DNA from 2 places in the Kocuria sp. SL71 genome. Region 1 is predicted to be linked to the other one. Evidence: riboswitches for the same ligand, from Rfam matches in the RefSeq annotation. Region 1 holds a riboswitch; the other holds the start of a gene.
The links. Region 1 has a riboswitch for thiamine pyrophosphate ahead of OVA15_RS12960 (MFS transporter). Riboswitches for the same ligand answer to the same signal wherever they lie in the genome.
Positions count from the first base shown of each region.

Region 1 (4,853 bases):
ACCGCCTACGTGGGCAACATCCACTTCGAGTACCCCGTGCAGGTCGGCGAGATGGTCGAGGTGACCGGCACGGTGCTGACCACGGGCCGGTCCTCCATGCACATCAACACCGTGGTGCGCTCGGGCGATCCCAAGACGGGCGAGCTCGAGGAGCGGGCCCGGTGCCTGACGATCTTCGTGGCCGTCGACGGCAGCGGGAAGCCCACGCCCGTGCCGAGCTTCGAGCCGCGGGGCCTGGAGCAGGAGCTGGCCCGTGACTACGCGCTCTCGCGCATCCCGATCCGCGAGGAGATCACCGCCGAGATCGCCCGCCAGGACTTCAGCGCGGAGGGCACCGGCGAGCGCGAGGTCCTGCGCTTCCTGGCCGCCCCCACCGATGTGAACTGGGGCGGCAAGGTCCACGGCGGCATCGTCATGGAATGGATCGACGAGGCCGCATATCTCTGTGCGACCCGCTACTGCGGCCGGGACACCGTGGCCGTGTTCTCCGGCGGCATCCGCTTCATGCGCCCCCTGCACATCGGGGATCTGGTCGAGGTCGACGCCCGCCTGATCTACACCGGGACCAAGGGCATGCACATCGCCGTGGAGGTCCGCTCCGGGGATCCGAAGTCCCGCGAGCTGGAGGTCACCACCAACTGCCTGACAGTCATGGTGGCCCGCGACGAGGAGGGCACCTCCGTGTCCGTCCCCGCCTGGGAGCCGGTGACCGAGGCGGATAAGCGGCTGTGGCAGCACGCACGCACGCTGCTCGAGATCCGCAGCCGCGCCCAGGGCAATCGGCTGCCGAATCACCTGCTGGAGGAGTCCGGCGAGTCGACGACGTCCGCCTGAGGCCACGCGGCGCCGGGAGGCTCAGCGCCGCGGCACGACCAGCCGCACGGTCCCGGAGACCAAGCTCTCGAGCGGGCCGGGGCCTTCCCCGCCGGCCCGCCACAGCGCGGCGAGCCCCAGCAGCAGGAGCACCTGCAGCACGTACAGGTCTGTGAGCTCGGACAGGATCACGTGCAGCGTGTACATGCTCAGCGGCATGGAGCCGGCCGCGAGCACGGGCATCAGCAGGCGGGTGCGCTCCCCTATCGCCAGGCAGATCAGAACGCACACGGCGATGACCGCCGCCGCGATGCCCGAGGTGAAGATCAGGTCGAAGGTCGTCGACGAGTGCGGACCGACCGTGACCAGCCACCACCACGTGGTCGTGGGCGTGGTCCCATGGCTGCCGATGGTCTGCGCGGCATACGGCGAGCCCCAGGCCAGCGGCGACAGACCGGAGCCGGCGCGCTCGAGGGCCTCGTGCCCGCCTGCGGACAGCAGCAGCTGCGAGCTCACCCAGGCCGCAGCGGCCAGCAGGGCGCCGACGGCCCCTGCCCAGGCGGCCGTGGCGGCGCTGCGCCAGTCGAGCCGGGCCAGGAGCAGCCCCACGAGGAGGTAGCCCATCCACTGCAGCACCGGGTAGTAGCCGGTGAGCAGGACTCCGAGGGCCAGCTCCCCCGGCTGAGCCAGGTGGGAGAGCTCGGGCGCTTCGACGGCGCGCTGGAGGCCGAGCCCGTCGCGGATCAGGTGGGAGGCCACCGGGGAGGCGACCAGCCAGAGCACGGTCGTGGCCGCCAGCCATCGGGCCGGAAGCCGCAGGACCAGCGGGGCGAGCAGGAACAGCACCCCGTAGTTGACCAGGACCACCGCGATCGAGCTCGACAGCGATCCCAGCACGAGTCCGAGGATCGCGATCAGCAAGCCGCGCACCGCCAGTGAGGCAGCCGCCTCGCGCCAGCGCCCATAGCGCCGCGTGGACAGCTCGACGGAGAACCCAGCCAGCACCGCGAACAGGGCTGCCGCCTTGCCCGCGATCAGACCGACGGGCTGCGGATCACCAGCCGCATCCACCAGGTCCATCGTGTGGGTGGCCATCATCCCGAGCAGGGCGACGGCCCGCGCCAGATCGATGCCGAGCATGCGGGCTCCCGGGTCCGGGCGCGTCGGGGAGCTCGAGGGCTCGGAGGCGATGAGGGGCACGCCCTCACTGTGCCTCACATGCTCGGGTCTCGGCCACGCGAGCCCGTCGCACCGCTAGGATCGACGGTGCGGCGCGCAGGTCGTGGGACCTGCACCGCTGAATGACCCCACACGGGAGCCCGGGCACGGGCTGAGAGGAAGCTGACGCGGCTTCGACCGTCGAACCTGCTCCGGTTCATACCGGCGAAGGAAGTGAGAGCTCGATGCCTTCTGCACCCCTGTCCGCCCCCGCGACCGCATCCTCCGACGGGCGCCCTCCCGCACCGACTCGCCGCGCGATCCGCGGCGGGATCATGGGCAACTACGTCGACCAGTTCGACATCTTCCTGCCCGTGATCGCCCTGGCTCCGGTGTCGGCGCAGCTGTTCGGCGATCACGACATCGTGCGCAATGCCGGCCTGATCTTCGTGGCCACCCTGCTGGGCCGCCCGCTCGGGGCCATGATCTTCGGTCCGATCGCCGACCGCGCGGGCCGGGTGCTCATCACCCAGGTCGCCCTCGCCGGCATCTGCCTCACGACCCTGCTGATCGCCCTGGTCCCCGGGCACGAGGTGCTCGGCGCGGGCACGTTCCTGGCGGTGCTGGCGCTGCGCCTCCTGGGCGGGATCTTCCTGGGCGGGGAGTACACCTCGGCGATCCCGCTGGCCATGGAGTGGGCGCGCCCGCGCTCACGCGGTCGTCTCAGCGGGATGATCATGGCGATGTCGCCGCTGGCCAACGCCAGCATCGCCGCCGTCACCTTCCTCCTCCTGCTGCTGCTGGACGAGAGCGAGTACGCCGCCTGGGGCTGGCGGCTGCCGTTCCTGCTCGGCGCCGCCCTGGCCGCTGCCATGCTGATCTACTACCGCCTCATGGTCGAGGAGGCTCCGCAGCGCCGGCGCCCGGCCCGTTCGGCGCACCCGCTGGCGCAGCTCGTCAGGGGCAGCAGCCGCCGGTCGCTGCGGCAGGTCCTCGTGCTGATGACCGGGCTGTGGCTGCTCACCTACATGGCAGTGCCCACCCTGACCGCCCAGCTCTCGCGCATGCCGCAGCTCGAGCCGCAGACCGTCTCCCTCGTCATGCTGGGCGCGACGGCCGTGTCCGCGCTGGCCATGGCCGGGGCGGGTGCGCTGTCCAGTCGGATCGGGCGGCGCCGGTTCTTCGTGGGCTTCGGGCTGCTCTGCGCAGCGGTCTCCCCCGTCATCCTCCTGGCGCTGCTGTCCGGGGCCCTCGGAGCCGGCATCGGCACGGTGCTGCTGCTGGCAGCCGCGCTGCAGGTCACGACGGTGACCGGCTACGGGCCGGTGGGCGCCTATCTGACGGAGCGCTTCCCCGACGAGATCCGGGCCAGCGGATACGGGGTGGCCTACAGCATCTCGATCGTGCTGCCCGCTCTCTACCCCTATTACCTGACGCCGCTGCAGCAGCTGCTCGGGCCGCACGCGGCGATCGCCGCGGTGCTCGCGGTGGGCGGGCTCCTGGTGGCCTTCGGCGGGCTGCTCGGCCCCGAGCCAGATCGGTCGGGTCCGCTGCCCGACTGATCGGCAGATCGCGGCTCACAGGCAACTGCCAGCCGCCTGAGGCCCTCGGCGGCGGGGCCTTGAGCGGGACAGGCGCATCATGTACGCCATGATCGCACCGCCCTCCCGCGCCACCGCCTGGCTGCTGGCAGGATCCCCCTCCGCCTCCTACGGCGCCCCGCATCGCCGACCCGATCGCGACGAGAAGACCCATCCCTGGTGGAAGGTCATGTGCCTGTCCGGCGTGGACTACTTCTCCACCCTGGGCTATCAGCCCGGCATCGCGATCCTGGCCGCCGGGCTGATCTCCCCGCTGGCCACCCTGGTGCTGGTGGCCGTCACACTCTTCGGCGCGCTGCCGGTCTACCGGTGGGTGGCGGTGGCCTCCCCGCACGGCGCCGGCTCCATCCGGATGCTCGAGACGCTGCTGCCGCGCTGGAGCGGCAAGGTGCTGGTCCTGTGCCTGCTCGGCTTCGCGATCACGGACTTCGTCATCACCATGACCCTGTCCTCGGCCGATGCCGCCGTGCACATCGTCGAGAATCCGCACGTGCCAGCCGAGGCGCATCACTGGCAGTTCTGGGTGACCGTCGGGCTGCTCCTGCTGCTGGGCGCGGTGTTCATGGCCGGGTTCTCGGAGGCCATCAGCGTGGCCGTCGTCCTGGTCCCCGTGTATCTGAGCCTCAACGCCGTGGTGCTGGCGGTGGGCTGGTGGCAGATCGCCCGCTCGCAGGAGATCGGATTCGCGCAGTGGTGGCATGCGGCGCTGAGCCAGCACTCCTCGCCCTGGGCGGCGGTCGCCGTGGCTGCACTGGTGTTCCCCAAGCTGGCGCTGGGCCTGTCCGGCTTCGAGACCGGGGTCTCCGTGATGCCTCTGGTGCGCACCTCGCGGGGCTTGCGGGGCCGCGTGGAGGGCACCCGACGACTGCTCACGACCGCTGCGCTGATCATGGCCGGGTTCCTGCTGACCTCGTCGCTGGTGTGCACGATCCTGATCCCGGCCGGGGACTTCGAGCCCGGCGGCGCTGCCAACGGGCGGGCCCTGGCCTACCTGGCGCACAGCCTGCTGGGCGAGACCTTCGGGTCGGTCTACGACCTGTCGACGGTGCTGATCCTGTGGTTCGCGGGCGCCTCGGCGATGGCCGGTCTGCTCAACCTCATCCCGCGCTACCTGCCGCGCTACGGCATGGCGCCCGAGTGGACCCGCGCTCCGCGGCCGCTGGTGCTCACGATCCTGGCTGCCGCCCTGGTCGTCACGGCGGTCTTCCGCGCCGACGTGGATGCGCAGGGCGGGGCCTACGCGACCGGGGTGCTGGTACTGATGCTCTCGGCCTCCTTCGC
Region 1 covers NZ_JAPPRE010000001.1:2,843,715-2,848,567, reverse strand. The annotation lists gene OVA15_RS12970 (acyl-CoA thioesterase) at 1-834, shown strand, start outside; gene OVA15_RS12965 (heparan-alpha-glucosaminide N-acetyltransferase domain-containing protein) at 856-2,013, opposite strand; TPP riboswitch at 2,115-2,222, shown strand; gene OVA15_RS12960 (MFS transporter) at 2,217-3,533, shown strand; gene OVA15_RS12955 (amino acid transporter) at 3,613-4,853, shown strand, end outside.

Region 2 (4,853 bases), 2.7 Mb from region 1:
CGGTGTCCAGGACACGGGAGCGTGCAGGGAGCTGGAACGTCCTGTCCGCGTCGGCCATCGCGTCGAGGAGGTGGACGAAGGAGAACGACGTGCCCAGGACTGCCAACGGCTCGCCGGTGTCCTGGGCGTGCGCGAAGGCCTTCAGAGCTGCGTCGACGTCGAGCCCGTCCTCGCTCACGAGGTGGAGGCTGTCGGGAGTGCCCCGATGATCGACGAGGGTGGAGAAGAAGTGCGCGATCGACGAATGCGGCGACTGCTCGCGCGGTGCGTTGAGAACGACGATGCGCATCCGGTCGCGGCCCGCGGATGCGTCGCTCGAGTGACTGGTTTGCTCCGGCAGGAACCGGTCGCAGAAGGCGCGCAGGAGCGAGGCGTCGTAGAGCGCCAGGTGCCGGTGGTGGTTGCGGCCTCGGCTGGCGGGATCGGTGCTGCCGGAGGTCATGAAGACAGCGGCGGCATCCTTCTCTGGGACGGTCGTGAGCGTGAGGCGCTTGAACGCGGTCAGTGGCACAGCGGGGATCTCGCTCCAGTGTCGCAGCCGGTCGGGTGTGGCCTTCCGGCTGCGGCAGTACCGCTGGTACGCGGGGTTGGCCTCGAATTGATGGGCGAAGAGCCGCAGCGCCAGCGCGTCGAACGTGGCGGGATCAGGCTCCTCGGACTGGATGAAGGCGAGGATGTCCGCATCGAGTGTTGAGAGATCTGCAGTGTCGTGGCTCGTGGAGTACGAGGCTGTCGTCATCGTGGAATCCTCTCGTTCAGCGATCGAGCAGGCCCGCTGCGGCGGGCGCGGTCGCGCGCGTGTCGCCTTGTGCCGGAGAGGCGGGTCGGGTGAGGAGGCTCAGCACCAGCGTGACGAGCCCCGAGCCCAGGAGTGCTGCGGCGAATGGCCCCAGCGTCAGCCCGTCCGCGAACGTCGTGACCGCCAGGGCATGACCGGGATCGAACCCGGTGACGACCAGCCCGTACCCGGCGGCGGACACGAGGCCCGCGACCGCGCCGGTCAGCGCACCCGTCCGCGTCGTGCGGCTCCACAGCCCCAGGAGGACTGGCACCAGGGTCGCGGCGCAGAAGAGGTCCGCGATGAGGAAGAGCCGCAGGACGGAGAACCCCTGGAAGGCGATCGCTGCGGGGATGAGCGTCGCGATGACTGTGAGGACGCGTGCCCCCGTGACTCCCAGTCGTGGCGCGCGCACGGCGATCGCGGCAGCGATGCCATTCTGCAGCGTGTCCGCGGTTGAGGCGATGAGGGTGAGCGTGAGCACGAGGATCGCCAGGAGCAGCCACGTGGGCCCGCCCGCCACGAGCGCGAAGAACGGTGCCGGGGGAGACCCGGGATCCAGACCCAGGACTGCCGCGACGATGCCCACACACCCGGCCGCGACGACGATGGGGAAGCGGGTGAGCGATCCCAGGACGGCGCCGCGGCGCAGTGCGGTGAGGTCGCGGGCGGCCCACACGCGCTGCCAGTAGCCGTTGTGGAACAGCGTCGTCGCGGTGACCGCGATGGCGACGGTGACACCAGCCTCGATGCCGGTCCAGTCGACGGTGAGGAATGCGGAGGCGGGCAGGGCAGGGGTGCTGGCCCCGGCCTCGGCGGTGGTCAGGGGTGCGGTCTCCAGCAGGCCCAGGCCGCGCAGGGCCAGCCAGCCCCCGATGACGATGACGAGAGCGAAGAGCAGCCACGACTGCCAGCGGTCCGTGCCGATCGAGGCGCGCAGCCCGCCCACCGCGGTGTAGGCGGCGGTGACGGCCGCGACCGCGATGATGCCGATCCGGGGATCCAGGTCGGAGATGCGGCCCAGCACGCTGCTGACGGCGGTCAGCTCGGCCGCCAGCGCCGTGAACATGTAGAGCATCGAGATGAGCAGGACGTAGCCCCGCATGCCGGGACCGAAACGGAGGCGGACGAACTGGGCGAGGTCGTAGCCCTCCGGCAGCAGACGGCGCAGGCGGCCACCCACCAGCAGGAGGCCCACGAGCGGCAGGACGACGCCCACCCCGTAGCCCACGGCGGCGGCGATCCCGCCGGTGGCGCCGACCTCGGGGGCGGAGAAGAGCATCCAGGAGCCCACGCCCGAGGCGAAGAACGACAGGCCCAGGGCCGCGCCGGACTGGGTGCCGCGGGCAACGGCGAATTCCTCGACGGATCGGTCCGCGCCCGTGCGCAGGCCCACCACGAAGAAGCTCGCCAGGGTGAGGGTGAGAATGAGTGCTGTGACAGTGGTGCTGAGCATCGACGTGTCCCTTCGCCGGCATTACCCGGACAGGTTCGTGCGGTCGACGGCCAGTCAGCCGTCCTCTCAGCCCGGTTCACCGAGCTCCCGCGTCTGTTGTTCGCCGTCGACTCTAGCCCATGGGGTGGGGACGTGGTTTATCAGGCACGATCGGGCGTCGATCGTGCACGGGCGCGGCTGGCCGCTGTCAGCGGTAGACCTCGCGACGGTGACCAATGGCGAGCACCATGCGCTGCGCGACAACCCGGTCGAGCTTGCGCAACGACTTGAGGGCCGACTGCGAATACGTGATCTCGTATTGCACGCCGTTGAAGGAGCTCTCGAAGAAGACGCCGCCGGCGACCATGCCGGAGGAGATGTAGAGGGTGAAGAACACGAGGATGATGACGCTCAAGACGATGCGCAGCAGGCGCGAGCGGTCGCGCAGACGGTTCTCGAAGAAGCTGGGCACGGTGATCGAGTTGCGCGACACCTCCGTGCACGCGCGCAGCCGCGGCGCGACGATGAGCCAGTTGAGGTACGCACCCAGCGTCAGTCCCACGGCGATCCAGCTCGCCGATAAGGTCACGCCCTCGTGGATCGTGTCCCACAATCTCCCGCTCGACGACGCCCCGGACGCCTACGCACACTTCGACGCCCGCGATGACGGGTGGACTAAAGTGGTGCTCAACCCCACCTCCTCCTAAGACTGACGCGGGACGTGGAGGCTCGAGTGTCCACTCAAGGAATGGGGTAGCAAGAGAACTTCAAGGCCGCCGGTCTGCTTGTGCTCTCGCCTGACATGAACCGCGGTTGCTTCCCTGGTGCCTGAAATCAGCTGAAGCACTCTAGGGTGAGGAATCGAGACTCTGAGAAGCCGGTAGGAGCACGCGAACTGACAACGCGGAAGGAGTCGACTTTTGACGACTCACAAGAGTGAACCCATCGGGACGACGCAAAACCCGACGGGGGAGGTAGTGGTCGGGGTGGTGGCTGATCCGGTCGCCACCACCCTGTCAGTCGCGAAGCATCTCGAACGAGAACTGCCTGGCCTACTCGCCGAGCAGCTCTCTGACGGTCGCTGGAGAGTGGACGTGCACCGAGAGAGGCTGCCTCCCAGTGACGAGAAGCGGTTTGAGATGATGGACCTGGCAGTCGAGCGTAAGCGGGAACATGGCTGGGACATCGCAGTATGCGTGACCGACCTCCCACTGATGATCGACCGGCGCCCCGTCGTCGCTGACGCCGACCACAGTCGGAACGTGGCGGTGGTTTCACTGCCGGCCTTCGGGGCCATGAGCCTACGAAGGCGAGTGTCAGAGGTGGTGACACAGCTCATTGGGGACATGCGCGGCGGGACCATTCCGAAGGACGGGTCCCAGGCGCATCGGCGGTCACGGGTCCCGGCTCTGGGCGGCGCCTTCGAGAGGACGACCCCAGACCAAGACGGGGTCGACGTCCGTATCTTCGCGAACCGCGGGCGTCTGCGGCTGCTCGTGGGAATGGTCCGGGATAATCGCCCGTGGCGGCTGGTCTCCGGTCTCCGAGGGGCGTTGGTGGGAGCGTTCGCGTTCAGCGCGTTCTATCTGTTGAATGCCACGCTGTGGGAACTCGCACTCACCATGGCAGCGTGGCAGCTGGTCGCCGTCGTCGTTGCCTCAATTACGGTGATGATCACTTGGCTCATCGTCTATCACCACCTCTGGGAACGAGCCAAAGATCTGCCGCCGCAGGAACGTGAGCGAACGGTGCTGTTCAACGCGTCGACTGTCTTGACCCTCGCTATTGGGCTGACGTGCGGCTATGCGGGGCTGTTCGTCCTGAACCTGACTGCCGCGCTGATCGTTTTCACTCCGGAGGTGTTCAGCCAGTACGCCGGAGACGGATACGGACTGGGCGAGTATCTCCTGGTGACCCTGTTCGCGACCGCCGCTGCGACGATCGCGGGTGCGATTGGGTCTGGCTTCGAAAGTGAAGAGTCGGTGCTCGAGGCCGCCTATAGCTACCGGGAGCGCGCACGGCGCGAGGCGCGGCGCCGCTCACGCGGCGCAAAGAACAATGACAGCGCGGTCCACGACGCGGCGCAGAACGACGACACATCTCGTGCAGAGGACTCCGATGCAGGTCCGGACCACTGAGGAGGCAATAGGTCGGCGGTGGATGGTGGGGCTGAGATTCTTGGCGTACGTAAGCCCTGCCCGAATGAATGCCCGCTGAGGGATCCCTCAACGAGCTACTGCTTTCGTTTTCGGTACGATATAGGAGCGATCACCATAGCCATAGTGAATCGGCCCAGGTTCTCTGCCGCTCGCCGGAGGACCTGCCGGCGTTCTCCGAGGCGATCGTGTCCCAAATTGCGGGCACCACAACAAAGGAAGAGGAGACATCATGAGTGTGACCAAGGGATTGCTGGTCAGGTTTGACGCGTTGCCCGGCAAGGAGGACGACGTGAAGGAGTTCCTTGACAGCGGCCGTGCGCTTGTTGAGGAGGAGCCGGCGACCACCGCGTGGTTCGCGATCCGCCTCGGGCCCTCCTCCTTCGGGATCTTCGACGTGTTCCCCGATGACGCCGGACGTGACGCTCACCTGTCCGGCCCTGTTGCGGCAGCTCTCGGCGAGCAGACCGGTGCGTTGTTCTCC
Region 2 covers NZ_JAPPRE010000001.1:168,074-172,926, forward strand. The annotation lists gene OVA15_RS00765 (LuxE/PaaK family acyltransferase) at 1-739, opposite strand, end outside; gene OVA15_RS00770 (sodium:solute symporter family transporter) at 756-2,234, opposite strand; TPP riboswitch at 2,225-2,335, opposite strand; partial or broken gene OVA15_RS00775 (sodium:solute symporter family transporter) at 2,530-2,796, opposite strand; gene OVA15_RS00780 (hypothetical protein) at 3,134-4,351, shown strand; gene OVA15_RS00785 (putative quinol monooxygenase) at 4,602-4,853, shown strand, end outside.
Region 2: linked by a shared signal. The riboswitch ahead of OVA15_RS00770 (sodium:solute symporter family transporter) and the one ahead of OVA15_RS12960 (MFS transporter) in region 1 are both predicted to bind thiamine pyrophosphate.